Regions from separate parts of the Pullulanibacillus sp. KACC 23026 genome, predicted to be linked through region 2. Evidence: a T-box and tRNA genes for the amino acid it is inferred to sense, from the RefSeq annotation. Region 2 holds a T-box; the other holds one or more tRNA genes.
The links. The T-box of region 2 lies ahead of pheS (phenylalanine--tRNA ligase subunit alpha). A T-box ahead of a tRNA ligase gene usually reads a tRNA of that ligase, here a tRNA-Phe.
Positions count from the first base shown of each region.

Region 1: it encodes a tRNA-Phe, which carries the amino acid that the T-box ahead of pheS (phenylalanine--tRNA ligase subunit alpha) is inferred to sense. The anticodon was not compared.

Region 1 covers NZ_CP119107.1:26,369-41,787, reverse strand. The annotation lists gene PU629_RS00205 (S1C family serine protease) at 1-1,224, opposite strand, end outside; gene PU629_RS00200 (MBL fold metallo-hydrolase) at 1,665-2,459, opposite strand; gene PU629_RS00195 (two-component system regulatory protein YycI) at 2,464-3,330, opposite strand; gene PU629_RS00190 (YycH family regulatory protein) at 3,327-4,655, opposite strand; gene walK (cell wall metabolism sensor histidine kinase WalK) at 4,652-6,466, opposite strand; gene yycF (response regulator YycF) at 6,475-7,179, opposite strand; gene PU629_RS22450 (M23 family metallopeptidase) at 7,611-7,763, opposite strand; tRNA gene PU629_RS00170 (tRNA-Thr) at 8,040-8,112, opposite strand; tRNA gene PU629_RS00165 (tRNA-Phe) at 8,128-8,203, opposite strand; tRNA gene PU629_RS00160 (tRNA-Met) at 8,627-8,703, opposite strand; gene PU629_RS00155 (adenylosuccinate synthase) at 9,198-10,484, opposite strand; gene dnaB (replicative DNA helicase) at 11,547-12,914, opposite strand; gene rplI (50S ribosomal protein L9) at 12,919-13,362, opposite strand; gene PU629_RS00140 (DHH family phosphoesterase) at 13,359-15,329, opposite strand; gene PU629_RS00135 (YybS family protein) at 15,355-15,419, opposite strand, start outside.
Region 2 covers NZ_CP119107.1:1,369,208-1,384,626, reverse strand. The annotation lists gene polX (DNA polymerase/3'-5' exonuclease PolX) at 1-172, opposite strand, end outside; gene PU629_RS06080 (CvpA family protein) at 282-935, opposite strand; gene rnhC (ribonuclease HIII) at 988-1,953, shown strand; gene hmpA (NO-inducible flavohemoprotein) at 2,120-3,340, opposite strand; gene PU629_RS06065 (RrF2 family transcriptional regulator) at 3,522-3,959, shown strand; gene PU629_RS06060 (hypothetical protein) at 4,513-5,004, opposite strand; gene PU629_RS06055 (TIGR04104 family putative zinc finger protein) at 5,135-5,428, opposite strand; gene pheT (phenylalanine--tRNA ligase subunit beta) at 6,508-8,931, opposite strand; gene pheS (phenylalanine--tRNA ligase subunit alpha) at 8,961-9,998, opposite strand; T-box leader at 10,073-10,300, opposite strand; gene PU629_RS06040 (TrmH family RNA methyltransferase) at 10,366-11,121, opposite strand; gene sspI (small acid-soluble spore protein SspI) at 11,233-11,436, shown strand; gene PU629_RS06030 (M42 family metallopeptidase) at 11,585-12,670, opposite strand; gene PU629_RS06025 (dUTP diphosphatase) at 12,794-13,288, opposite strand; gene PU629_RS06020 (DUF1294 domain-containing protein) at 13,307-13,579, opposite strand; gene rplT (50S ribosomal protein L20) at 13,882-14,241, opposite strand; gene rpmI (50S ribosomal protein L35) at 14,337-14,531, opposite strand; gene infC (translation initiation factor IF-3) at 14,553-15,056, opposite strand; ribosomal protein L20 leader region at 15,203-15,344, opposite strand.

The sequences.
Region 1 (15,419 bases), 1.3 Mb from region 2:
TTTTCCGCCTAATGTAAGTGATGTGGTCTTCTTAACTCCATCGCGGTAATAGTCAACGGATACCTTCTGACCAACTTGAAGATCGGAATAGAGATAAGTTGAGAAATCAACATAGTCTTGGATCTTATGACCATTAACGGCGACGATGACGTCACCTTCCTGCAAGCCGGCTTGGGATGCAGGCGAGTTCGAGCTAATTTGAGAAATAACAAGACCTTCTTTTACGGTATTTGGAATATTTAATTGCTGGTAAGCACTCGATGACAATTGGCTTAAATCGAGTAAACCGATTCCCATGTATGGGCGTTCGACTTTACCTGTTGTTTCAAGCTGATGAATAACAGTGCTTGCTACATTGATTGGAATAGCAAATCCAATTCCCTCAACGTCTGTTTCAGCAATCTTCTCTGAGTTAATCCCAATGACTTGACCTTCGACGTTTACTAGCGCACCGCCGCTGTTACCAGGGTTAATCGCTGCATCCGTTTGAATGACTTCTGCGTTATATTGAACTTGACCGCCATTTGTTGTAACGGTTCGTTCAATCGTGCGGTTATTCGCACTTACAATTCCTTCTGTAACGGATCCTGAGAAACCAAGTGGATTTCCAATTGCCACCACCGGTTCACCGCGTTTAAGAGTATCCGAATTACCAAATTGTGCGACCGTCGTTACCTTATTGCTAGGAATACGCAAGACAGCCAAATCATAAAGAGAATCGACGCCGAGAAGCTTAGCGGTCACTTTTGTATTGTCATCAAATTGGACCTCTAGCTTTTTCGCTCCTGAAACCACGTGATTATTCGTCACGACATAAGCATATTGACCATCTTTCTTATAGATAATACCAGAGCCAACTCCTGCTTCCTGAAGCGAATTATCCATGAAGCTGCTTCCGCTCTGCATATTAATGACGGCGACAACCGCTGGAGAAACTTTGTCAACGGCTTGCACAATCGAATCATTAAGATTTAAGCTCACATTTTCTGTATTCTGAGTACCTTGAGTATTCGTTGATTGAACAGCACTTTGCTGATTAGTTGATGAATAGCTTGGCAAAAGGCCATTTCTTGCTAAGTAGGGTGAAGCAATAAAGAAGACGACAATTCCGACTAAAGCTCCAAGCAGCCCTGAAAGAAACCAGCCACTTCGTCTGTTTCTACCTGATCTATTTTGTCTCTCAGGTCCCTCATAGTCATAATCCTTATTATCGTAATATCCCATGACTCTTCCACCTGCCTTATAATATTCATTTTTAGTATACCCATCTGCTCCAACACATCAAAGATTATGGGACATTTTTCAAACTATAAGCCGCATAAAATGGTGCTCACAGTGTCTTTATAGAAATACCCTGTTTCTAGTCCCAACAAACATTTTGTCTCACAAAAAAGCAACTTTTATTTTATTTATTATAAGCCTTCTGCCTTCACCCTGCCAAAATCACTTACAAATCTGATTTTATAGGAGCTTTATTAAAATTTCTTTAATTTTTGTGTAAAATGAGCTAACTGTTATGTAAAAAATTTCATAATCCTTATAACGCTACCTTCCCCAACCATTTTACCCAATTTCAAGGAACTTAAGACTTATAATTCCACTCTAAACAAAAAACCAACCCGTTTTCAAAAATTGAAGGTGGTTGGTCATGTTGGTTTTCTTCTTCAGACGGCCGTTAAAGCGGTAGGTCGATCTGGATCTGTATCATAGATTCCTAGTGTTTCACCGATTCGAATGCCTTCTTGCTCAAGCCTCTGCTGGACACTCATGCGCGCGAGCTCTTTCATATTATTATCTTTACTTAAATGGGCCAGATAAATGCTTTGCGTGCGATTATCAAGCACCTCACATAGAGCTGATCCAGCATCTTCATTAGATATATGGCCGGAATCCCCTAATATCCGCCGTTTAATACTCCACGGATAGCGGCCTGCCATCAGCATTTCAATATCATGGTTGGCTTCGATAATGTACGTATCAGAGCCCTGTATCGTTCCCTTTATTCGGTCGGAAACATACCCTAAATCCGTTACTAACGTGAGCTGTTTTCCTCCGCCGCGAAAAACAAAGAACATCGGTTCAGCTGCATCATGTGAGACGCCAAAAGACTCGACTTCTAACTGACCAAATGATTGAACCTGACCCGTTTTAAAAATAAATTTTTGTTCAACCGGTACTTCACCAATCGATGAAGACATTGCTTTCCATGTCGCTTCATTCGCATAAATAGGCAGATGATGCCTCCTTGCAAAAATCCCCAAACCTTTGACATGGTCACTGTGCTCATGGGACACCAATATGCCATCCAGCCCTTTAGGTGACCGGTCTATCTCTTTAAAAAGCTCGTCCATTTTCTTCCCGCTTAGGCCGCAGTCAACAAGCAGCCGCTTATCCCCATACTCGACATAGACGGCATTCCCTGTACTGCCGCTAGCAAGCACACTAAAATTCATAGACATGCCGTTACTCCCCTCCATCAATTGTTTGAATCCGTCCAGTTATAGCTGTCACAAAATAACGTTTAACGTCTTGAGTGGCGGTTGTCTTTACCTCAATATACCAAGCCGGTAAATACGCGAAGGGCTGTGGCTGTGACTGGTCGCTGTTTTCACTCATGTTAATATAGCCTAATTCCACTGCTTGAATAACGGGCTTATTAATTGGAGACAGCATATTTTTTTCCCAAAGCTGTTGGATTGCCTCCATGGGTTGTACACCTAATTTTGTACTTTTCTCTTTTTTTATGTTTACAAAAGATTGGGTGTATCCCGTTATATACTTCCCTGACTTATCGAGGGTCATATCAAGGGTATTCAAATGACCGTTCGTTATGGAGAAAACAGGATGTCCATTATAGGTTTGAATAAATTTATAAATCTTTTCATCTTTATCGTAAGACCAAAACCGGTATTGGTCGCCCATGTAAACATACTCATTTAAGAAGGTTTGTTGGTCCGTTTGTGTTTCCGGAACTGAAACTTTGTTCACAAAGGTACTTTTTAAGACAGTCGACTGAGTATCTGTTGTAAACATCTGAACAGGTTTTTTCGCTGGCCCTGCAAGCGCTTTGAGGGCTTTTGATAGAGCTTTATTAGATGAGTTGCCAAAATCCTGATAAGATCCACTTAAAAAAGTGAGCGTTCCAACCGTATCTGGCAATGTCGTGTTAATTTGAATATCCTTATTTTTAATATACTGGCTAAATGAGCTTTGAGTACTGTTCTCTTGATTCTGTGCACCTTTTTGACGGCTAATCAACTGGTAAGTTAGAAAAATATCGAGCAAGAGGAAGCAAATAATGAAAATGGTTTTAGTTTTACTCCAATTCATGTGCCTCCTCCTTTATCTTCTTCAATACTATTACTGTATTTATTAAGAAAATCAGTGACCGAATACCAGGTACCATCCTTCTTAAAGAACCATCCAGGTGTATAAGTAATGGAAGCTTCATCCTGGTCAAGCGTCATTTCATATCCCAATCTAAAATCAGAGATAGACGATAAATTAAAAGCTCCCGTTTTTTTCAAAAGCTCTATACTATCCATAGGCGTTGTAACTTCTTTTGGATAAGAAGGTTTGTAACTCACCCCAACCGTTATAAGGGTCCGATCAAACTTTATGAGTTCCCCCTCATTCCAAACAAGGGATATCTGAGACTCATAATCATACGGATAAGCGTCCATAGAATAGACCGGCAGCCCATTTTCGGTAAGGCGGAAAACAACCTGTGATTGTCCTTTGGCCGGATAGCTTGTATAGTCATCAATGTTAAAGGAATTGGTCCAGCCTTTATGTCCATTGATAAATTTATAACTTTGTAAGATCGGATCACCGTTTGAGCCTGAACCGCTCGAGACCGTATAATATTGCATGACTAGTTTTTGATGGCTCGAAAGCTGACTGACCCCGTCTGAATAAGTGTTTCCACTATAAATAACCTGACGCGGATTGCTAAACAAAATCGTTTTAAACGCATCGAAACCAACTAACGAATATAAATGACTTTCTACTGACACCGTTTTTATCGGTTCGTTAGGGAGATAAACTTCTCGATCTTTCAGTCGCTTCTTAGTATAACTTAGCCAATTACTAGAATCCTTGACGCTCTTGTCATATTTATCAAAAACAGAAAGATCCCCTTTTGCATAGAATTTTGGTGTTCCGTTTTGATCCATGAAAACGACATAAGTTGTATCTTTGCTATTCTTTGCTTGATAAAGCTGAACTCGATCGATTAGCCAATCCTGACTTAATGTCGAGGCATTGGTTGAATTCAACTGAAAAAGGTCTTTTATAATGGTCGTTGAAATAGGTGTAGGAAAAAAAAGATCATACACATTCCCTGTGGGCTTTGGCATCTCAAGGTTGGGCTGAATGCTTAAGTGAGCGTCTGTCAACAGCTTGTAGAGACTATTGACCCCATTGCCAAGCATTCCTACCAGATCTTTGGGTTGATCAGCAGGGTAACGAACAATTTGATAGGGCCGAATTACGTCACTAATCGGTTTAGCTGAGGCAATATTACTAATTTTAGTCGGCTCACTTGGATTAGTTGGCGCATAATCGCCTTGGTAAGACCAAATACACCAAGTTAAGGTGAGGCTGACAACAACGAGTAAAAAAAGAGCAATTGACTTGACAATCTCACGTCTCAAACTCCATCACCTCTTCTCGATAATGGCAGCGTAAAGGAAATGGTTGTCCCTTTCGTCCACTCACTCTCTGCCCAAATATCCCCGCTATGCGCGTTGACTATTTCCTTGGCAATAGCGAGTCCTAAACCAGTCCCTCCCAATTTTCGAGATCGAGCACGGTCCACCCGATAAAAGCGGTCAAAAATTCGAGAAACATTCTCCTCAGGAATTCCAACGCCCTCATCTTTGATACTTACCACCAAATGCTGCCCCTTTGTAACGACTCTAAAAGTAATAGAACCGCCTTCTGGGGAGTATTTAATAGCGTTCGAAATAACATTGTCAATCACTTGAGTCATCTTGTCAGGGTCAATCGAGACATAAACAGCCCGTTTTGGCAGTTTTCGAATGAACTCAATGGACTGGGTTTTTGAAAACTCAAATCGGTCAATGATCGCTTGGAAAAAGGTAATAAAATTGGTTCTTTCCTTCTTTATCGATTCATCACGTGAATCCAGCTTGGACAACTGCAGCAAATCACGTACCAACCGGATCATCCGGTCGGTTTCAGTTTGGGCGACCCCAAGGAATTTCTCTGCCAAAGCACGATCATCCAGTGCCCCATCTAATAAAGCCTCTAAATAGCTTTTCATCGTCGTCAGTGGGGTGCGGAGTTCATGCGAGACATTTGCAACAAAATCTCGCCGCTCTTCTTCTATCTGCTCTTGTTCGGTTACATCGTGAAGCACCGCAATCAGACCATTATTGCCTTCATTCTTAACAACTGAAAAATTCACCCGAACCATAAGCTGTTGAAAGTCGGTGCTAAAATCAAGGATCAGTGATTCCTTCATATTATAAAGGTCTTCCAACGAATACTCGTCTTCGATCTTTAAAATTTTGAGGACAGATTCACCAAGGGCATTCTGCCGGTAGACTCGAATCAGTTGCTCAGCACGGTTATTCATTAGGATGACGTGGCCGTAATAGTCCGTTGCCACCACCCCATCCGTCATAAAGGCAAGAATGGACCGAAGCTTCCTTCGCTCCGCTTCCGTCGTGGCATTGGCTTCTTGAAGGCGTTCCGTCATGTTATTAAAAGACTGAGCTAACTGCCCTATTTCATCATCCTCATAATCCATCACACGCCTGGAAAAATCCCCCTGTGACACAGCAAGGGCCTGGCGCTTCATCAACGCAAGCGGCCGCGTAATCGTTCGAGCTAGATACCACCCTAAAACAGCTGTTACCAGTAGCGCAATACCTGTTGCCGTTGCGAGGATCTGGTTAATCCCGCGTAAATTATCGTAAACAGAATCCAAGGACTTTTCCATAAAAAGCAGACCCTGCTTATCACCTCCAATTTTTATTGGAATCGTGGCATCCATCACGCGGGTTTTTGTATCTTTATTATAAAGAGTCTGACGCTTATAGCCATTAGAGTTCATAAGATCCGCTAGAATTTGATCATTAGTGGTTCTCTTTCCAACAATGGATTGGTCTTGGCTAGTGGTCCCCAAAATGGTTCCATTGTTATCAATGACCTGGACATCTACCATATCCCGAACTTCATTTAACTGATCTTGAATACTGTTGATGAGTGCCTTTTGATCGGTTGTATTTTTTTGATTCACTTCTTTAATCGCTTCACTAATGTTATAAGAAAGCAGATTCGCTTGATTTTCCATTGATTTATCAAAGGTTTCAAGCGAATTATGCTCTAATCGATCTGTAAAATACACGCCAATTAACTGCATAGCAAGTAAAATTAATAGCGTATAAATGAGTACAACTTTAAACTGTATGGATTTAAAAAATCCTACTTTATTCATTCAAACGTCTACTCCTGATCTGGATTTTTCAAATAATAGCCGACGCCTCTTCGCGTGATAATCCAAGAAGGCCGACTCGGATTATCTTCCACCTTTTCGCGCAACCTGCGAACGGTGACGTCAACAGTCCTTACATCTCCAAAATAATCATAGCCCCATACAGTCTGCAAAAGATGCTCACGGGTCATTACCTGTCCAAGATGCTTGGCTAAGTAATGAATCAATTCAAACTCTCTGTGAGTCAGCTCAATTTCTTCCCCGCGTTTAGTGACTTTATAAGCGTCTGGATGGATGACCAAACTGCCAATCACTAGTTCATTACCTGGCTCTTCCTCTTTTGGGGCCTCTTGACTATGACGACGAAGGTTAGCTTTTACACGCGCAATCAGCTCTCGATTGCTAAAAGGCTTTGTCACATAGTCATCCGCACCCATTTCAAGTCCCAATACTTTATCTATTTCTGTATCCTTTGCTGTTAACATAATAATTGGCATGTCATACTTCTTTCGGATTTCACGGCATACTTCCATTCCATCTCGTATTGGCAGCATAACATCGAGCAAAACCATATCAGGACGTTCTTCTTCTACTTTTTGCAAAGCCTCGTCACCGTCATAAGCGCAAACGACCTCATAGCCTTCTTTTTTGAGATTAAACTCCAAAATATCAGCGATTGGCTGCTCATCATCGACAACTAGAATCTTCTTGTCCATCTCGTTCTCCTCCTAGATCATTTAGATCCCATTCAACCTCATTTTATAGAACGACAAATAAGATTAATTAAATTTATATCTATTTAACACGTTTTTTAATACCTTATAATAACACCTTTTTAATTTTAAAACACACGTTAGTTTATTTTATCATATCCGGAGAATGAAAGAAATCCAACGACATTTTTGAAAAACTTATCCTACACTTAAGGACTGCTGATGTGACGTTTCAAGAAAGTCTCAAACAGAGGGGGTCGCCAAGTCCTAGCGAGCCTCTTACTTGAATACTTTCATGATTTCCGCATCTTGCGCGCCTTAATTTTTAGATTTACAAAAAAGAGCAACCTCAAAAAGGGCTGCTCTTTTTTGTAAGGCTATATAAGATTTATCCATGGACGAACTGAGTAGGATTTTTTAAATGACCGTTTTTTTTAAACCTCAAAGTGTAAGTGAACACCGGTTGCGTCACCGGTTTCACCCATTACACCCATTTTTTGTCCTTTTCTGACCACTTGTCCTGGTCGAACATCAATTTGAAAAAGACAATTGTAAGTTGTTTCGAAACCATTGTTGTGATCGATCACAATGCGATTTCCCTATCCACCATTATCCCAACCGGCCCTTTTAACTACATTATTATCAGCGGCTAAGATTGAATGATCCGATACCCCAGCACTATCCATCCCTTTATGAAAGGTCCCCACCTTGATCCATATGGACTCGTAATAACACCACCGACAGCCGGCCATTGGATATCCCCTGTTCCTCGCGAAGATACCACTTTGGTTGAAATTAAGGGGAAGTTGGGCGAAAAAAGCCATCAAAAAAAGACATGGAATCGATCCATGTCTTTTAAGAGATGCCGGCCAGAGGACTTGAACCCCCAACCTACTGATTACAAGTCAGTTGCTCTACCAATTGAGCTAGGCCGGCAAAATATAAAATTAATGGTGGCTCGAGACGGAATCGAACCGCCGACACGAGGATTTTCAGTCCTCTGCTCTACCGACTGAGCTATCGAGCCTAAATAGGTATTAGGCGTCGGTTTGACCTTTCTAACTCTGTAAAATTTACTGATTCAATAGACGGGTAAATTTTACAACTCGCTGCTTTAAGCTTTTGTACTTTTAATCCTGTTTAAAATCACTTAGTAGTTTGGAGTGATTTTAAACAACTCTTAGCTTATGCAAAGAGGTAATGCTCGTTGCTCTACCGACTGAGCTATCGAGCCTAAATAGGTATTAGGCGTCGGTTTGACCTTTCTAACTCTGTAAAATTTACTGATTCAATAGACGGGTAAATTTTACAACTCGCTGCTTACTTAAAATTTGTTATCTCTATCTAAAATTACTTTTAACTTGTAACAAGTTTAGACAACTTTTAGCGTGCGTTTTTCTATGTATGTTAAAGTGCTGTTAAATGCTTGTTCTATGTTAGAAAAATAAATTGGTTGCGGGGGCAGGATTTGAACCTACGACCTTCGGGTTATGAGCCCGACGAGCTACCAGACTGCTCCACCCCGCGATAATATAAAAGGATGTATTTGTATGTGTCGCTTGACTAATTAAATCCTGTTTAAAATCACTTATCAATTTATGGTGATTTTAAACAACTCGCTGCTTACTCAGGAGAAGCAAATGCTCGTTGCTCCACCCCGCGATAATATAAAAGGATGTATTTGTATGTGTCGCTTGACTAATTAAATCCTGTTTAAAATCACTTATCAATTTATGGTGATTTTAAACAACTCGCTGCTTACTCAGGAGAAGCAAATGCTCGTTGCTCCACCCCGCGATAATATAAAAGTTCAATGCGACAACAAAATTAATATTACCATGTTATTTTTATTATTGCAAGCCTTTTTGAAAATATATTTACATTCAAGTTAAAAAATGGCTTTCCATTTGCTTGTATACTTATTATGTCTTAAAAGGTAGTCGCCTATTCAATAAATTTAAATTTGTTACATATAAGGGTGTGTAACGGGACTCCATGTCCGTTACACATCCCATTAAAAATTAAGCAAAAACAGGACGGACGAGGTTGGTTTGCTCACGGCCAGGTCCTACTGAAAAGATAGAGATAGGAACGCCTGTTAATTGAGACACGCGCTCTAAATAATGCCGCGCATTTTCAGGCAGTTGATCAAGGGATCGAACGCCTGTGATGTCTTCTTTCCATCCCGGTAATTCCTCATAAACCGGCTCACACTCAGCCAAAATTTTGAGACTGGCCGGATAATGCTCGATGACCTCACCATTATATTTGTAGGCAACACAAATCTTCACGGTATCAAGCCCTGTCAACACATCCAAACAATTTAGCGAGAGATCTGTCATCCCGCTGACCCGTTTAGCATGTCGGACAACAACACTATCGTACCAGCCAACTCGGCGCGGTCTTCCAGTTGTCGTACCGTACTCATGACCCACTTCACGAATCTGATCACCAATTTCGTCATGAAGCTCTGTAGGGAATGGCCCGTCCCCGACACGTGTCGTATAGGCTTTGGTTACTCCGATGACATGACCAATTTTCGTCGGTCCAACACCTGAACCAATGGTCACACCGCCAGCAACAGGGTTAGAGGAAGTGACAAAAGGATAAGTCCCTTGATCAATGTCTAACATGACGCCTTGTGCGCCTTCAAACAAGACCCGTTTTCCAAGATCTAATGCCTCATTGAGGACAACAGAGGTATCACTTACATATGGAGCGATGATTCTGCCGTATTCCAAGTATTCATCATAGAAGTCTTCCAGATTAAACCCTTCAACCTCATAAACCTTTTCAAACAAGCGGTTCTTCTCAGACAAATTCTGTGTTAATTTCTCCTTAAAGGTATCCGGTTCCAAAAGGTCAGCCATTCGAATGCCTACGCGTGCCGCTTTATCCATGTAGGCAGGACCAATTCCTTTTTTCGTCGTTCCTATTTTATTGGCCCCTTTTCTTTCCTCTTCAATCGCATCTAATTTTAAGTGATAGGGCAAAATAACATGAGCGCGATTACTGATGCGCAAATTATCTGTAGACACACCGTTTTCATGTAAGTAATTAAGTTCTTCAACAAGAGATTTAGGATTAACAACCATTCCATTTCCTATGACACAAATCTTATCCGAATAAAAAATGCCTGAAGGAATTAAATGAAGCTTATATTTTTTTCCGCCAAATACAATCGTATGTCCAGCATTATCCCCGCCTTGATAACGGGCAACAACTTCTGAGTTACCAGACAAATAATCCGTAATCTTACCTTTTCCTTCATCGCCCCACTGAGCACCCACAACAACAACAGATGACATAGTTGGCCTCCCTGTTCTCTTCAATTTGTTAACTTAATCTGAGTCAATAATCCTTTATCAGTGTATCAGCACGTCGAACAAACGTCAATCAAAAAAACGAACAATTAAACAACCACACTATAACATTGTTCGCTTTTTCACTCAGACGATTCTCCCCTCATATTATGCACCATTAACAAGGAAAAACGCACTAAATACTTGTTTTTCAGCGACCCATCCGTCTAGCAGATCTGCCCTTTGAAAGTACGTTGATACTTAAGTCTCACCCTTCAACCTTATTTAAAAATTTTCTGATCATATAAAAAAACAGCCCCCCATTCTTTAACGGGTTTACTTGTGAGATGCAAAACGCTAATTATCACCTTAAATCACCCTACTATTCACAATAAAATCACAGAAAAAAAAGACTAGTAAACGTCAAAACAACCGAATCTTTTGAGATTCGGTTGTTTTATTTTCATAAAAGGCAATCGATTACCTATTTCATTAAATGGCTAGAGCGAACTTTCTAAATAAGCGGAGAAATTCCTCTTATTTAGAAATCGACATTAAAAATAGCTAAAATAGACGGAGAAATTCCGACTATTGGCTCGAAAAATATGAAAATGGATCATTTCTTTTGGTTTAAACGGAAAAACTCCGCTTATTTACGACGAACTGAACGCTACTTTGGTTGATAACGGAAAAATCTCCGCTTATTTCAACGATCACAGGTGACTCTAAAATTTCTTGTTCAGTCCGTTTTTTACTTTAAGAACAATTCGATAATCTAACTTTTATTTTAGCATATAGATCCAAATGACTTAGTAATCAACCTACCTTTCACTTGCTCAATCACCGGTTAATTCACACACCGCCAATAATTATTTCCACCCATGTAAATTAAACTGTGATTTACGGATGAAATGGTCAATAAACATTGATATTACAATAAAAATCGCACGGTGAATGACTACGTGAAAAGCCGTGCGATTTACCTTGATAGTTAATTGTTTGCACCTCTGAAGTGAACCCGTTACCCATTCTTTAGGAAGGCTGTTTTTAATGTAAGTTCACTCAAGCTTAAGCGCCTGGTGGCATATTCCGCTCATCATGGCGTCGGTCCAAGTTCACAAACTTATTATATTCTTTGACAAAGGCGAGTTCGACTGTTCCAACAGGACCATTACGTTGCTTGGCAATAATGATCTCAATGATGTTCTGTTTCTCAGATTCTTTGTCATAATAATCATCACGATAAAGAAAGGCAACAATATCCGCATCTTGCTCAATACTACCGCTCTCTCGAATATCTGACATCATCGGGCGTTTGTCTTGGCGTGACTCAACGCCCCGTGAAAGCTGAGAAAGGGCAATAACTGGGACATTTAATTCACGCGCAAGGGCTTTTAAAGTTCGAGAGATTTCTGAGACCTCTTGCTGACGGTTCTCACTTCCCCTAGAAGAACTCCCTTGGATTAACTGCAAGTAATCGATCAAAATCATTCCGAGGCCGCGTTCTTGTTGAAGACGACGGCATTTTGCACGGATTTCATTAACACGAATCCCTGGTGTATCATCAATGTAAATCCCGGCATTAGAAAGACTTCCCATTGCCATTGTGAGCTTTTGCCAATCCGCTTCTTCCAAACGTCCTGTTCTCAGCCTTTGGGCATCAATATTTCCCTCAGCACAAAGCATACGCATAACAAGCTGCTGAGCACCCATCTCGAGACTGAAAATCGCCACATTTTCATTGGCCTTGATTGCCACATTTTGAGCAATATTTAATGCAAAAGCCGTTTTACCAACAGAAGGACGAGCGGCAACAATAATTAAATCATTTCTTTGAAAGCCTGCTGTCATACGATCGAGTTCAATAAAACCTGTTGGGATCCCGGTTACATCACCTTTGCGATTATTTAAAAGTTCAATATTATCATAGGTTTCAACTAAGACATCTTTGATCGATTGAAAAGCGGTTGACCGTTTCTTTTGTGACACTTCCAAGATTGTTTTTTCCGCATCATCTAAAATAGATTCGACTTCGTCTTCTCTCTGATAACCATCTGAAACAATCTGGGTAGCCGTTCGAATTAAACGTCTTAGTATCGCCTTCTCTTCTACAATGTGACTATAGTATTCAATATTAGCAGCCGTTGGAGCTGAATTGGCCAATTCTGTTAGGTAGCTGAGTCCACCGACCTCATCAAGCTGTTTTCGGTCTCGTAATTCCGCTGTTAAAGTGATGACATCTACGGGCTCTCCCCGTTCAGAAAGATCGAGCATGACACTATAAATTCGTTGGTGTGCGGATCGGTAGAAGTCTTCTGGTGTCAAGACCTCCGATGCCGTTACAATGCTGTTAGGTTCTAGAAATATAGCCCCAAGGACCGCTTGCTCGGCCTCTATATTACTTGGAGGGGTTCGATCCGTAAATAAATCACTCATTGGTTTATTGCTCCTTCACCTGCACTTTTAAGGTTGCCGTGACTTTAGGATGTAGTTTAATTGGCACATTCGTATAACCCAATGTCCGAATAGGCTCATTTAATTCAAGCTTACGTTTGTCCACTTTGATTTTATCTTTTTTAAGTGCCTCTGCGATCTGTTTACTAGTAATGGATCCAAAAAGGCGACCGCCCTCACCCGCTTTTGCCAAGAGGGTGACTTCTGTATTTTCAAGGGTTTCTTTAAGCGCGAGCGCTTCTTCATATTCCTTCTCGGCTTGTTTTTCTTCGCCCTTTTTCTTTAGTTCTAACTGCTTAAGATTCCCCTTATTAGCTTCAACGACTAAATTCCGAGGTATTAAATAGTTACGGGCATAACCTTCCGAAACCTCTTTTACCTCACCCTGTTTTCCTTTTCCCTTAACATCTTGTAGAAAGATAACTTTCATGCGTCTTCTCCTCCTTCAAAATATGAATCGATGACATCTATTAAAGTATTCTTTGCTTCTTCAATTGTACACGCTATTTGGGTTGCAGCATTAGTTAAATGCCCGCCGCCGCCCATTTCTTCCATCAAGATTTGGACATTAATTTCTCCAAGTGAGCGGGCACTGATACCAACTCGGTTGTCCGGCCTTACTGCAATCACAAATGCGGCTTTTATTCCATTCATGGTAAGGAGTGTGTCCGCCGTCTGGGCTAATAACACTTGATCATACGTTTTGTTTTCCTGCCCCACTGCAATGGCCAAATGCTCGCGATATAGAATCGTACTGCGTATGAGTTCGGCTCGATCATTGAATTGATTAATATCTTCTCGCAGCAGTTTTTGAACCAATATTGTATCGGCGCCATGAGCCCTTAAATACGATGCCGCATCAAACGTTCTGGATCCCGTTCTAAGGGTAAAGTTCTTTGTATCAACTGTAATCCCTGCAAGCATCGCTGTCGCTTCAATAATATCTAAATGAAATTTCTTAGGCTGATATTCAAGGAGTTCTGTAACAAGTTCTACTGTTGACGATGCATAAGGCTCCATATATACAAGCACAGGGTCCTTAATAAAGTCCTCACTGCGGCGATGGTGATCAATGACCACTACCCGGTCCGTTTTGCTAAGAAGACGTTGATCCACAACCAGGCTAGGCTTATGTGTATCCACAACAACGACTAATGTATTAGCTGTGAGTGACTCATAAGCGACATCAGGCGTTACGACCTGTGACCAGATCCGCTCGCTTTCTTGAAGCTTTTCAATAAGGCGAATGACACCAGGACCATAGTCATTTGGATCGATTACAATCGAGCCTTTTGCCTCGTTAGCCTCAACGATTTTGAGAATACCAATACCCGCACCGATTGCATCCATATCAGGCTGTTGATGCCCCATAACAAACACTTGATCACTCTCATGGATCAACTCAGACAAGGCCTGTGAGATAACACGTGCCCGCACTCTAGTTCGTTTTTCAACTGGATTGGACTTTCCACCATAAAATTGAACCTTACCTGATGGAAACTTAATCGCCACTTGATCACCGCCTCGCCCTAAGGCAAGATCCAGAGCCGACTGTGTGAGTTGACCCAATTCGAGCAGATCGGTTGCCCCTGCGCCAACACCTATACTAAGTGTCAGAGGGATCGTCTCTTTTGCGGTGACCTCTCTTGCACGGTCTAAGATATCAAAACGTGTTTTTTCTAATTCCTTCAAAATATCCTCATTCAGAACCGCAAAAAAACGATCTGATGAGAATCGTTTAAAATAGATCCCGTGTTCAAGGCTCCATTGTTTAATAATGTTTGTCACTTCATTGTTAAGCTTACTGCGAATCTGATCGTCTAACCCTTGAGTGACCTCATCATAATTATCTAAATAAATGATACCAAATACAGTTTTTTCGGCCTGATAACGCCCTTTAATTTCTTCAGCTTCAGTAATGTCAAAGAAATACAGCAATCGCTCCTCACGATGCGGCATCACTCGATAACGGCGGCGATTAATCACCAATATTTCTTCTTTCCGATCACTTTTAATGAAAGGAATGAGGGTATCTGAAATAAGATTGAGCGACTGAGAAATTAAGGACTTTTCTCCGGTTATCGAGACAAGATAGTGGTTCATCCATTCTATAACCTGTTGATCACTATATAATAAAATACCTATTGGCATCTCAAGAAGAGCTTCTTCTCCGACTTTTTTCACTCGATGGGACAGAGTGGATACATAGGCTTCAAGGTCTTGCTTCTCTCTATTTTTATATACATTAGCCAAATAAGCAGACACGATGAAGACAACCAATCCAACGATTCCCAAAATCCAATTGAATAGGCACGTCCATAGTATATAAAAAATGCTAATCGCCGTAATAGCCATTATCGGGAAACTTTGCCAACCTGGTTTCCTGTCATTTGACATACCTTCAGCTCCCAAGCTCCTATATTTATCTACTCTTGATTCGAGACCTGAAGTCGAATCCTAAGTCAATTATACCTAATATGAGAACAA
Region 2 (15,419 bases):
TTCCAATCCCTTTGATCTCATTTAAATGGTCAATCTGATCAAGGCTCCGTTCATCCGTCTCTAGTGCTCTGGCAGCCCGCCTGTACGCGGCGATCTTAAAAGGGTTTTCATTCTTAAATTCAAGATAGATCGCAATCGTTTCCAGAGAGTGAATGATTTGTTTCTTATTCATCTCATCCCTCCTTAATTTATCGTCATACATATGAAAAGCCTGGTTTCCCAGGCTCTAAACACAGCTCAATCATTTCTTTTGCAGCCAAATCAACTCGTTATTATAAACATTAGGTCAGCGGGTTAGCTCCCGTATATTGGAACCAAAGATGCTGAATGGTTTGTGAAAAACCAGGTGTATGCTGGACCATAAAAAGCGCCACTGAAGAGCTATGGACATATTGGTCAATATGAAAATAAGGCATTAAAGCCCCTATGTACAACAGAACAAAAAGAACTAAGTACACTTCAACAAACCCAAACAAAGCTCCTAATAGGCGATTAATGGATCTAAGAATAGGAAGATCAGCCAGAAAATCAAGCATCGATCCAAGAATCTGCCAAACAATCTTCACGACAATAAAAATGATCGTAAAAGCGACCGCATGGTAAAAGGACATTTCAAGATTTAAATTTTTTATTGTACTAAAAAAAGAGTTGGCAGCAGAATCCTGTGAATAAGGGATCCAAAATTGAAGTTTTGGAGCAAGTTGACCTGCATAGTTATAGGCAATCACATAAGCCGCAACGAAGCCAGTAAAATGAACCAATTGGAGGATCAATCCTCTTCGCGCGCCAATAGCAAAGCCAACAACAAGCAAGATAAGTATAATTAAATTAACCACGACTACTGCCTCGACTTTCTCAAGTAATTTAACTTTTCTAAGTTCAGGTTTCTTACTAACAATCCCCCTAATCATACCAAAAGGGAGCGATTTGGACAACGAGGCTTTCTAAACCCATTTCAGTTATAATAAGTGAGAAGGAGTTGGTCAAATGGGACAAACAGTTCTCCAAGTTAATTCGGCCCTCATGGAAAAAATGAAAAATGCCTACATAAAGGATGCTGACGCCACACTGCCGCCTGGGAGTGTCTTTCGAGCTAAGCGCCAAGACTGCACGATAACCGGCTACCGTTCTGGAAAAGTTCTGTTTCAAGGGAAATCAGCGGAACAGGAAGCTCAGAAATGGGGAGGGCAAAAAGAAGGACCCTCTCCTGCCTCAACATCTAAGAAATGGAAGGGTTCTACAAGTAAAAAGTCAGTTGAATCCCATGACTTTCTCCCACCAAACACAATTGAGGAGCTTGCGATTATCGGTTCGGACGAGGTCGGAACAGGTGATTTCTTTGGTCCAATGACCGTTGCCGCCTGCTACGTATCACCCGCACACTACGCTACGTTAAAGAAATTAGGGGTCCGAGATTCAAAAAATTTAACCGATACTCAAATCTCTGCCATTGCCAAATCCCTAATAAACGAAATGGCGTATAGCTTACTCATATTACCTAACGAAAAATACAATCAGCTGCGTGAACAAGGGATGACGCAAATTGGAATGAAAGCCCTCCTTCATCAACAAGCCCAACTAAAGCTTCGTGATAAAATCACGGAAGCCCCATTAGATGGCTATCTTGTCGACCAATTTGCCACCCCCGACCTTTATTTCAAATCTTTAAAGGAGAAGAGACGACCTCTTGACCGGCCTATTTATTTTAAAACAAAAGGGGAATCGGTTCATCTTTCAGTTGCGGCAGCCTCTATCATTGCCCGCTATGCCTTTATAAAAGAAATGGATAAACTATCAGAAGAATGCGGAATGACCTTGCCAAAAGGAGCAGGCGCTCATGTTGACGAAGCAGGGGCAAGGCTCATCAAGCTTAAAGGGGAAGACTACTTATCAAAAGTCGCTAAGCTCCATTTCAGCAATGCCGACCGAGCAAGAGCCCTTGCTAAAAGATGAGGGGACAGTCCCCATTTCAAGGTCTTTCACCAACAAGAAGTTGAAAAGTCCTTGCTCCTCAAGGGGTTGCAAGCAGCGAGCACTGTCCCCACATGCTTTAAATCATTAAAGCGCCCATCGCTGTTTTTTGAGTAAACTAAAAGGAGAGGGGACTGTCCCCTCTCCTTTAGTTTGCTATTAATTGCGAAGTCGGTCCGAAGAATTCAAAGTGCAAAGAGGCTTCAGGCACGCCCCAATTTAATAGGTCATTATATATCAGCTTCATAAATGGCTCTGGGCCGCAGAAGTAAAACTCTGCATCCTTGGATGGAAGAATCCCTTTCAACCAATCCATATCCAGTCGTCCTTCTTTATCGTATGCTTGCTCACGTTGATCTTCTAGGGTTGGGTTCTCATAGATCGTATAAAGTGTTAAATTTGGATTCTCTTTTGCCATGGTCTGCATTTCATCTTTTAGAGCATGAGCCCGTCCATTGATTGCTGCATGAATCCAAGTGATTGGCTGCTCTCCCCCTTTTTCATGCCAAGTTTTCACCATACTTGTGACTGGGGTGAGACCAACACCGCCGCTTAAGATCACAATCGGCTTTTTATTATCAAGTTCGAGTGTAAATTTCCCCTGAGGAGCACTTACAAGCAATCGCTGTCCTTCTTCGATCTCATCATGAAGATAATTGGAGACAATCCCCTCTGGTAAGGCATGTCGTCCTTCCTCTTTTTTCACACTAATTCGGTAAAAGTCAGATGTATAAGCATCCGAAAGACTATATTGGCGGATATGGGTGTGCGATTCCCCTTCTGGCTTCACCTTAACACTTATATATTGTCCTGGAGAATAGACAGGGACTTGTTGCCCGTCTGCTGGTTTCAAATAGAAAGAGGTAATCCCATCGGACTCTTGTATTTTATTAGCAACAACAAACTCTTTATACCCATCCCAAGCTCCCTTTTGCAGATTAGCCTCTCGCATTTGTGTTTCGATATCGATAAATAACTGAGCAATCACACCGTAGGCTTCAGCCCAAGCATTAAGGATCGTATCCGTTGCTGCGTCACCCAAAATATCTTTGATTGCTCCAAGTAATTGTTCACCAACAATTGGATACTGGTCTGGGCGGATGCCAATAGAGACATGCTTATGAGCCACAACCAAGGCCTCTTCACTCAAATCATTCAATCGATCAATATGCTTGGCCGCTTGATAGACCATGTTAGCAAGTGCTTGTTGCTGACTTGATTTCCTTTGATTGGTCTGATTAAATATATTCTTTAATTCAGGATAGTTTTCAAAGAGTCTTTGATAAAACCTTTTCGTAATATCTTGGCCATACTTTTCTAGCACTGGTACAGTTGATTTAATAATTGAAATCGTTTCTTGACTTAACATGGATATCCCTCCTGATTTCGTCTAAGATAACTATACCTCTAAAAGATGTATTTTAAATACATCTTTTATGACAAAGCCTTGACCATCTTATGACAAAACGGTTAACAAAGAATGGGAAAATAGAGCTATAATAGAGATTCCGTTATACTTAAGATAGGTAGGAATAAGGAGCTGAAAAGACATGAAGCTTACCCAATACACGGATTATTCATTAAGAGTCCTCCTTTTTCTTGGTGCTCTGGATAAAGGAGAGCTAGTTCAAATACAAGACGTTGCTTCGATTTACCATCTTTCGAAAAATCATTTGACAAAAGTGGTCCATCATCTCGGCAAATTAGACTTAATTGAAACCATTCGCGGCCGCGGTGGAGGCATTCGTCTCAAACAAGACCCGGAACAAATTAATATTGGCTGGGTGGTCAGACAAACAGAAGAAGATTTCCACATCGTAGAGTGCTTTGCCCATAAGGATAACGCCTGTCGAATCAGTTCGATTTGTTTGCTAAAAGGCATCCTGCATGAAGCATTGGATGCTTATCTAAACGTGTTAGACCGCTATACCTTAAAAGACATTTTAGCTAATAAACAAGCTCTGCAGCCTTTGCTTTTTCAGGGTTAAAAAGCGACTGTCTCGTTGGACTAACAGATTGGAATCTTGGGAACACTCGAGGAGTTAGCCGTAACGAGGCTTCGTTATTCCTCTCTAAACGGGCCCTTTGTGAAGTTCGGCGTAACCAGAATTCACTAATATTCAAAAAACAGTCCAAATTGACCCTCATCCTCGAAAATAGCGTTTCGCCGTTACCTCTATTCTTCAAATTGGCCTCAAAATCAATAAATAGAGAATGCTCGTTACACTAAAAATAGTTAGGCGTAACGAGCATTCTTTATACTCAATTCTAAGAGTTTCTTTTCATCATCACGTATCTAGACAATATACCCGCAAGTATATAGACTATAAAAAGCTCCCAGTCAACGTGCTTAAACAATATAAATCCTAATATTCCAAAAATAGAGCACGAAATAATAGCTCCAATAAGGAATTGTAAAATCTCTTTCATTAGTTTTGAAGTCATCCATGTCCCCCTCCTTAGCTTCTTCCATTGACCGTTAGCAATCAGAAAAGGTGCGGAAATTTTAAACTATTCTTCAATAGCTTCCGTTCAATAAACTTATAAATCCTGACCGTTCGTATTATCCGAGATAAAATACTTCATTTCAATTTTTTCAAGTAAGTACATTATGAATAAAATCAACCAAGCCCAAACTTTAACACTGATACTGGCATCCCATAACACGGTTAAAACAACTAAACCTAATAAAAAAACAATGGAAATAATCCTTGATAGACTGGAATTTGGTTTTCGTGGTCTCTTTGGTATTAGTAATCCGAAGATGAAAAATACAACAAAAGAGATCATTGCGCCTGTTTTGTCGCTATCCACTAGGTAGATTAAACAACTAGTCAGTGCCGAATATAAAAAGGTGAAAATTAATTTCCTCAAAAAGGGTTCTCTGTTCCCCTCTTTTGCCTCTGAACTATAATCCCCGTCGTTTTTTTCAACTACTCTTTTTATTAACAAGTATAAGACGTATATGATAATAATAACTACCATAGCAAAGAACAAAAAGTTACTTAGTACAATTTGTGCCATTCCTCCCATCGCATAACTCCCTCTTTCTTATGATTAATGACTTTTTTCAATCCTGGAACCGTTACTTGTTATAAACGACGGCAAAAACCTTGTTCAACACAAGCTAGGTTAGCGTTAACTGATTAAGAGTTTCTTTATATCATTCAGGAAATTCCTCTTTGTTACTTAAAGTTGTCAGAAACGGTTGCGTTAAGAAACCTATCACAATAATAATCGCAGAGACAATAATTCCTATAACTGTTGGCAAACTGAACAAAGAAATAACAATAAGTACAATTGGAATCATTAACCCGTACCAAGTCATACGTTGAGAAGATTTAAAAGACGTATACTGGATTTCCCCGCAATAAGGACATGCCTTTTTCTTCTTGAATGTCCTTTGAATTGTATCTGCCCAAGTCCATTTATGGTGACATTTCTTACAAGTTGGCATTTACATACCCCCAAACTAGGTTCTTAGACTCTAATATAAGTTTAACATTTATAACTTTAACATTAAATTCCAAAACCACTAGAAAAATCAGATAATGGATACACGATTGGAATTGGGTTCACTTCAGAGGTGCAAACCATTAACTATCAAGATAAATCGCACGTGCGACGTTTATTGTAATATCAATGTTTATTGACCATTTCAAATCACAGTTTAATTTACATGGGTGAAAATAATTATTGGCGGTGTGTGAATTAACCAGTGATTGAGCAAGGAAAGGCAGGGTGATTACCAAGGCATTTGGATATATAGGTTAAAATAAAAGTTAGATTATCGAAGACTTTGTTAAAAAATGGTTCTTAAAGTAAAAAATGGACTGTCATGGTTAACAAGAAATTTTAGAGTCACCTGTGATCGTTGAAATAAGCGGAGATTTTTCCGTTATCAACCAAAGTAGCGTTCAGTTCGTCGTAAATAAGCGGAGTTTTTCCGTTTAAACAAAAAGAAATGACCCATTTTCATGTTTCTCGAGTCAATAGTCGGAATTTTTCCGTCTATTTTAGCTATTTTGGATGTTGATTTCTAAATAAGCGGAATTTCTCCGCTTATTTAGAAAGTTCGCTTTAGCCATTTAATGAAAGAGGTAATCGATTGCCTTTTATGAAAATAAAACAAATAAGAAGCGTAGTCAAAATACGGAGACTCCTGCGGGACAGCACGTGTCCGAAGACCCCGCAAGCAAGCTTTTCCTTGCTGAGGAGGCTTGGGCCATGTCCGCGGAAAGCGGCGGATTTTGACTAGCGTTTCATAAAGGACTTAACTTATAAATGAAAAACCGCCCCCCTCACTTTAAAAGGTGTGAATAAGTTCGGTTTTTTCTATTCGCAAACTACTTCTGTCCCAGCCTCTAGCACGCCGATTCGCACAAAGATCATAATGTTTGACCCGATGCCAATTAGCTAAAAAGTTAATCCAAAAAAAAAAAAAAAGAAGGATGCTAATCGGTGTCCCGAAAAGCATCCCCCATACTGTTAGTTTAAGTTGTCTCTCCCAAAATCGAACCTAATACTGTGGGAGTTTTAACCTCTTAAAGTGGCTCCAAATGCTTGGTAAACCGCTTGAAGAACTTTCTCATGAACCGCTGTGACTTCTTCGTCTGTCAAAGTTTTTTCTGGGTTGTAGTATCTCAAAGAGTAGGCAAGTGATTTCTTCCCTGGTTCCAAATGCTCACCCTTATACAGATCGAATAAGGTCGCTTCTTTTAACAGGTCTCCTCCAGCATTCAGGATCGTTTCGCGAAGGACTCCCGCTTGCACCGATTCCTCGACAACTAGCGCAATATCCCGAGTGATAGATGGATAACGCGGTAGGCTGACAAAGGTTAGCGGCTCGAGTTCCGCCTCCAACAAGGCCGTTAGATCACATTCGTACACGACTGTATCGTTTAAGTCCCATTCAGACTGAAGCTCTGGGTGAACTTGTCCAATGATCCCAATCGCTGTCTCTCCAAGCAGAATAGAGGCCGTTCTTCCAGGATGCAGACCTTTATGCTCAGTTGGTTGATAAGCGATCTGTGAAGCGACACCGAGTCTCTCAAACAGCCCATCTAAAACCCCTTTTGCCACATAAAAATCAACCTTTTGACTCGGTCCTTGCCAGCCGCCTTGCTCCCAAATACCTGTTAAGGCACCGGAGAGATACTCTCTTTCGTCAGGCAAGTTGGCCTCTCCTTCATTTTTAATGAAGACATGGCCCATTTCATATAAGAATACGTTTGGCATTTGTCGATTTAAATGATAGGTGACCGCCTGTAAGAGCTCTGGGAGGAGGCTTTTGCGCAGAACATTGCGATCCTCTGACATCGGCATAGCAAGTCGAACCGCCGCCACGCCTTCGCCTTTTAAAGGAGCGATCATCTCTAAACGCTCTTCAGATGTCAAGGAATAGGTAACCGCTTGGCTCAAACCTGCTCCAGTCATGTATCGTTCAACCTGACGTCTTTTGACTTGGTAAGGATTTAATCCCGCTTCTGCTGAAGTGCCTTTTGGCAAGGTTGCCGGGACGTGGTCATAGCCATAAATCCGACCAACCTCTTCCACCAAATCTTCAGGAATGATGACATCCGGACGACGAGCCGGGACTTCAACGGACAACAATTCGCCGTTAAGAGTGACCCCAAAGCCTAAGCGTTTTAACACGGAAACGATCACATCCGTCTCTAGGTCCGTACCAAGAACTTGATTAATTTTTTGCACAGGGAGCTCAATTCGTGTTGGCGGTACTTCTACATCGCCTTCATGAACCACACCTTTTAAAACCGTACCATTTGCATACAGGGACATGAGCTCCGCCGCACGATTAGCCGCCGGTACGGCTCGATTGCGGTCGATCCCTTTTTCATAACGGGAGCTGGCATCGGTACGAAGCTGCAAGCGTGTTGAGGTTTTGCGGATTGTGCGTGAATCAAAAATGGCGGACTCCAACAGAATCGTTTCCGTATTCGGTTTCACTTCAGAATTGGCTCCACCCATGACACCTGCAAGCCCCATCGGCCGTTCTCCGTTGGTTATTAAAAGGTCATATTCTTCAAGATCACGTTCTTGGTCATCTAAGGTGACCATCTTTTCATTTGGCTGAGCCTTTCGAACGACGACCTCATCGGTTCCAAAATCGCGAAAATCAAACGCATGAAGCGGTTGGCCATACTCGAGCATGACATAGTTTGTAATATCAACGACATTGCTTATTGGACGAATTCCGCAAGCGATCAACCGGTTTTGCAGCCAACGCGGAGATGGACCAATCTTAACCCCTTCAATCATTCGGACACTGTAGAACGGAACCCCATCCTTCGCGTCGACGTTTACACGAATTTTCTCATGCGCAGAAACGTCACTTTCTTTTACAATTGGCTCTGGAATGTGAACAGGTCGGTCAAGAATGGCTCCAACTTCATAGGCCACCCCGATCATATTCATACAATGGGCACTGTTAGGTAAAATATCAAGTTCTAAAACAGCATCGTCTAAGTTCAAGTAAGGAAGAGCATCTTCTCCAACAATCGCTTCTTCATCTAAGACATAAATGCCATTCGCGTATTCTTTTGGTACGAGCTTCTGATCAACACCCAGTTCACCGAGCGAACAAATCATACCATTGGATTCTTCTCCGCGCAGCTTCGCTTTTTTTATTTTAAAATGGCCTGGCAGAACCGCCCCTGCTCTAGCAACTGCGACTGTCTGGCCTGCCGCTACATTCGGCGCCCCACAAATAATTTGAACCGTCTCGCTCCCCAAATTAACTTGACAAACATTTAGCTTATCCGCATTAGGATGGAGAGTGCAGCTTTCCACGTAACCGACGACTACTCCTTTAATGCCCTCACCTAAATAATGAACATGCTCGACTTCAATGCCCGCTTTAGTAATAAGATCCGCTAATTTTTCTGGGGATATATCGGTTAAATCAACATAATCCTTGAGCCAATTATAAGATACTTGCATCTATTCTCCTCCTCTTACTTCAGTCACCTTTAGGATAAACGTGAAAACTGCTTCAAAAAGCGCTCATCATTTGTATAAAAATGACGGATATCATCAATTCCGTACTTTAACATAGCAATTCGTTCAGGACCCATTCCAAAGGCAAATCCTGTGTACACGTCTGGATCAAATCCTGACATACGAAGTACGTTAGGATGCACCATGCCTGCGCCGAGAATCTCAATCCATCCTGTGTGCTTACATACCGAACATCCATCGCCGCCGCAGTGGAAACAAGAAATGTCCATTTCAACAGACGGCTCTGTAAATGGGAAGAAGCTTGGACGCAAACGAATGCGGCGATCTTCACCAAACATTTTCTGAGCAAACACGGTTAAAGTTCCTTTTAAATCACTAAGCGTCACATTCTTATCTACATAAAGACCTTCAATTTGCATAAATTGATGAGAGTGAGTCGCATCGTCGTTATCTCGTCTGTAGACCTTACCCGGGCAAATAATTTTAACGGGACCCTTTCCTTGATGCCGCTCCATCGTCCTCGCTTGCACAGGAGACGTGTGCGTTCTAAGCAAGAGCTCTTCAGTAATATAAAAAGAGTCCTGCATGTCGCGAGCTGGATGATTCTTCGGCAGATTCAGTGCTTCGAAATTATAATAATCCTGCTCGACTTCTGGACCTTCAGCAACCGCATAGCCCATGCTGATAAATAGATCTTCAATCTCTTCAATGACAAGACGAAGAGGATGGCGGGACCCTTGGCGCACAGCGCGGCCAGGAAGGGTGACGTCGAGCGTTTCCTTTTGCAGCTTTTGTCGGACTTTCTCTTCTTCTAGACGCGTTTCCTTCTCATCAATCGTGCTTTGAATCGCTTCACGGACTTCATTGGCAAGTTGTCCAATCACAGGTCTTTCTTCTGCAGAAAGCTTACCCATCCCTCGCAAAATATCTGTTAGAGAACCCTTTTTACCAAGGTATTTAACTTTGGCTGCTTGAAGCGATTGAAGATCCTGGGCTGCTTCTATAACCTCTAAGGCTTCTTGTTTTAGTTGAACTAATTCATCCTTCACACTAATGACCTCCTCTTAATTGCCTAACAGCTGCTCTCCATTTCTCAAGAGAGAACGACAAAAACCCCGTCCATACAAGGGACGGGGTTTCCGCGGTACCACCCAACTTAACAGGCATGCCTGTTCGCTTTCTAGAGATAACGGCGCTTGCCGGTGCTTTCTTTTCCATAAAAAAACTGGTAATCAAAAGACTGCTCTGGAGTGAATTCCTTGCTTCGACACATAGTGCGCTCTCAGTCTCCGGCGCATCCTCCCTGGCTGTTCGAATGGGTGCAAGTACTACTTTCCTTCATCGCTTTGAATTCTATTTAATTCATCTAAAAAGAAGTATAAAGAATGTTCGTCAGATATGCAAGTGGGTAAGTGACTAGATCCCTCTCGCCCAATACATTAAAATGCCCGCTGCGACTGCCACATTTAAAGATTCAGCTTGTCCATATATAGGCAGTTTGACTTGATAATCAGCCATTTCCAAAAGACGGCTTTGGACACCTGCCCCCTCATTCCCAACAAGAAGTGCCATATTCCCGTCTTTCTTTGGCGATGCGTCAAGAATCGATTCACCCTCAAGCGAGGTTCCCACCACTTGAATGCCCTGCTGTTTCAGCTCTAATATCACGTCACTGAGGTCCGCTGAAAAGAGGTGTATATGAAAATGAGAACCTTGTGCAGATCTTAATGTTTTGGCGTTATAGGCATCTACTGTTCCTTTACCGAGGACAACATAATCAAAACCCGCCGCATCAGCAGTTCGAATCATTGTCCCTAAATTACCGGGGTCCTGGACGGCATCGATTAATAAAAACCGGCCTGATTCCCATGTTACCGTCTTCTTTTCTAATTGAACAACCGCCAGTATTCCCTGCGGTGTTTCCGTTGTAACAAGGGAATTAAATAAAGCTTCACTAAGCTCAAATAAAGGCGGCTTATCCCTTGTTTCCTCATAAGGCTTCGGCATGCCTTCCTTGATAAGGACAGCGACGACCTGATTGGTTTTAAGTGCTTCTTCAACAAGGTGAGGGCCTTCGATCAAAAATTGTCCTGCTCGGTCACGCCATTTTTTTTGCTCAAGCTTATGCCATTCTTTATAAGTGGCATTTTGTGCGGATTCAATACGTTTCATGTCTTTCTCCTTTATGTACCCAAAACCTCGGGAATGAACTTAATCTCATTGTTACATAATATTATCATTTTTACTCATACTAAAGCTAAAAGTAAAGGAGGGTATTTTAAAATGGACATCAATATTCGTCGAGCGGTCCTTCATAATTTGCATAATAATGATAAGTCACAATTACGTGATACCATCGTGGATGCGATTCAGGACGGGCAAGAAAAAATGCTTCCCGGTCTTGGCGTACTGATGGAAGTCATTTGGCAGCAATCCGATGAAGCGACGCGTGACATCTTAATTAACAACCTCGCAAAAGGGGTTTAATCCTTGTCCAAATAACCTTTTTTTACTTTTTAATGAACATCGAAAAAGGAATCTCTTCAGATTCCTTTTTCTTTTGAAGTTCCAGATATTTCAGCCTGCCCCGGATTCGAAAACAAGGCACTCACAGCTGGTGAGCGCCTTGTTTTTATTAATCGAGCGTGATCGCTTGAACTTTTTCTTTGTCCAGTTCTTTGATGCAGGCAACGATCAATTTGACTGCATTCTCGTAATCGTCACGGTGGATGATGGAAGCCGCCGTATGCAAGTAACGTGTTGCAATCGTTATCGAAAGCGATGGAACCCCTTTACCAGTCAAATGAATCTTACCTGAATCGGTTCCGCCGCCAGGAACGGCATCAAACTGATAAGGAATGCCTAGTTTATCCGCAACACCTGTGACAAAATCACGAACGCCTTTATGAGCCACCATAGATGCATCATAAATAATGATTTGCGGCCCTTTACCTAACTCGGATAGGGCTTCTTTCTCTGTAATTCCTGGTGTATCACCTGGGATACCTGTATCAACAGTTAAGGCGATATCAGGCTGAATGACATGGGCGGCTGTTGTCGCTCCTCTAAGCCCAACTTCCTCTTGTACAGTACCTACGCCATAGACACGGTTCGGATGCGCTTCATTTTTAAGCTGCTTAAGAACATCTATCGCAATCGCACAACCAATCCGGTTGTCCAATGCTTTTGCCAATAAGTATTTTGGATTTTTCATCACGGTAAAGTCACAGACAGGCACGACCATGTCACCAGGACGGACGCCAAAGGACTGGGCTTCTTCCTTACTCTCAGCCCCTATGTCAATAAACATATCCTTAATTTCAAAAGGTTTTTTCCGAGCATCCGCATCTAAAATGTGCGGCGGCTTCGAGCCGATCACTCCTGGAACCTCTCCGCTATTCGTCACAACGGTTACACGCTGTGCGAGCATCACTTGGCTCCACCAGCCACCAACTGTTTGAAAGCGCAAAAAGCCCTTTTCGTCAATCTGGGTGACCATAAAACCAACTTCATCTAAGTGGCCAGCGACCATGATTTTCGGACCATCTGCTTCACCCACTTTTTCGGCGATCAAGCTTCCAAGGCCATCATACTGAATTTGGTCAGCAAACGGTTCTATGTATGTTTTCATGACTTGACGAGGTTCAGCTTCGTTCCCCGGAATTCCTTTTGCATCTGTTAAATCTTTAAGCATTTGAAGTGATTGATCGAGTTCAACCATGGTGCTTTCATCCTTCCAAGTTTCGGATTTTTTAAATACCACCTAAATTATACAAAATGTTTAGATAAGCCTCAATTAATTCGGACTTCGAAATAAAAAAATACCCCTTCACAATAAGGCTGATTAATAATTTTGATCCTGCCTTTCATGATTAATCGCATTTTTGCGATGATAAGCCTCTACAATGCCCTCATTAGAAAAGCCAAGCTGGTTGCCTAAAAGAAGGAAGGCTTCAAAAAGCTTTACATAGTTTAACTCGGTCCGGGCTTGATTAAACGCCTCAATGTTTGAAAAGACCGAAAGAAAATGAACAGTTAGCGCCTTTTCTTCTGCCTGCTCCTGTGGTGAAAGCTGAACCCCTTCATAGCCATGATCCAAGCCTATTGATAAAATAAAATGAAGGCCATCGACATATTCTTCTAAAATGATAGAGGATTCAGAGGGTCCTTTAAAGCTCCAGAATTTAAAGCAGCGTGTTTCATTGGCAAGTTCACCTAATTCAACTAGAAGCGCTAATAATTTATCCTCCGCGAACACTTTTCCTTCAAGCTGGTGTTTTTCAACAATTCGTTGATCTAACATTCGTTGTGTATCAAATAAAGGCTGTAATTGTAACATCTTAATCTTCGCTCCTTATCACTTAAATGTAATCTCATAATAAATGAACAAAATAAAAGCGGCATGTAGACATGTAAAAAGGGGAAAGCCAAGGCGAAAGTTCAAGTGCTTGGATTTATGACGAAACTTCTCCATTCCAAGCCACAAACCTAATCCAGCACCAAAGAAGGCTAGTTGCCATAATCGCTTTTCAGGGACCCGCCACTCGCCTCTTTTGGCTCTCCCCTTATCAACACCCATTATGGTATAGCCTGCAAGTTGCATGATCACATAATATAAACCAATCAACATAAAGAGCATGCTTGCTTCCTTTCTTCGTACGAGATACCTCTAGTTTACCATGACGATATTAAAAAAAAGAGGGGGATAGACCTCTTTAAAAAGTCGTTCTTTCAGCACGGGTGGGGACAGACCTCCTCAAGCAGTCATCCTTTCAAATGGGTGGGGACAGACCTCTTCAGGCAGTCATCCTTTCAAATGGGTGGGGACAGACCTCCTCAAGAAGTTTTTTCTTTTAGTCGAGGTCTGTCCCCTGCGCTAATAAAACAAAAAGCCGACTCCATAAATGGAGCCGGCTTTTAAGAGTGCATGATTTAAGCGTTAATAGCAGATTTTGCTTTATTAACAAGCTCAGTAAATGCTTTTTCATCATGAATAGCTAGATCCGCAAGCATTTTACGGTTAACATCAATACCAGATTGCTTTAAGCCAAACATTAAACGGCTGTAAGAAAGACCATTAATGCGTGCAGCAGCATTGATACGTGCAATCCAAAGCTTACGGAAATCACGCTTACGCACACGACGGTCACGGTAAGCATATTGTAAGGATTTGAATACTTGTTGTTGAGCAACTTTAAATAATTTATGTTTAGCGCCATAGTAACCTTTGGCTAACTTTAATACTTTCTTGCGACGACGACGTGTCACATAACCGCCTTTAACTCTTGGCATTCTAAAGACCTCCCAGTCAAATTCATCATTTCATATTTTGTGTCCGCTCAGAGTGAAAAATCCATAAAACCATACGCCCGAGCGAGTCAACTCAATTAGCTGTTGATTAATTGTTTGATGCGTTTTTCGTCAGCTTTAGAAACCAATCCTGGTTTAGCCAAATGACGTTTTTGTTTCTCTGATTTGTGACCAAACATATGGCTTGTGTAAGCGTGGCTGCGTTTTAATTTACCGGATCCAGTCTTCTTAAAACGTTTGGAAGCCCCTTTGTGAGTTTTCATTTTTGGCATGGTCAGTTCCTCCTACAGTGTTTATTTTTCGACCTTTGGTGCAAGCACTAGGAACATACTACGGCCTTCCATCTTAGGATGGGATTCGATTGTTCCCACTTCTGCGCATTCTTTGGCAAGGCGCTCAAGAACCGTTCTACCGATTTCAGAGTGTGTGATCGCACGACCGCGAAAACGGATAGAGGCTTTCACTTTATCGCCTTTGCTTAAGAATTTAATTGCATTTCGAAGCTTCGTATTAAAATCATGTTCTTCAATTGTCGGACTTAATCGGATCTCCTTCAAATTGATGATCTTTTGATTTTTGCGTGCTTCTTTGTCTTTCTTTTGTTGCTCATAGCGGTATTTTCCATAATCCATGATTCGGCATACCGGCGGTTTTGCATTAGCTGCAACCATGACAAGGTCAAGATTGGCATTTTGCGCCATTTCTAACGCTTCTTGCTTTGAAACAATTCCGATTTGATCTCCGTTTTGACCGACTAAGCGTACTTGCTTAGCTCGAATCGCTTCATTTACGAACATATCCTTGCTAATATTCAGCCACCTCCATAAGTGATCCAAGTAAAAGATTTTAGAATGCCGTTCTTTCCTTGAGATATTGGTGAGGATCTAGGCTGTATTCATCTTAAGGAGAAGAACGGGCGACCGGTTGTTCTGAACGCCTTTGCCCAAATAAAAAGGTGTGGGTAGCTAAACGCCCCCACACCTAAACAGATCGTTATTATGATCCAAAGGTTATCATACTCACTCATACCTGGCAACAGCTTAAGCGTCGATCAGGTGAGAAGCCGGGCGCTTCTTCTTTGCTTCATATACACATTAGCTTACTTAGTATAACAGAAACTGTTAAACCTTGCAAGTCCATTTTTATTAAAAACAAACTGA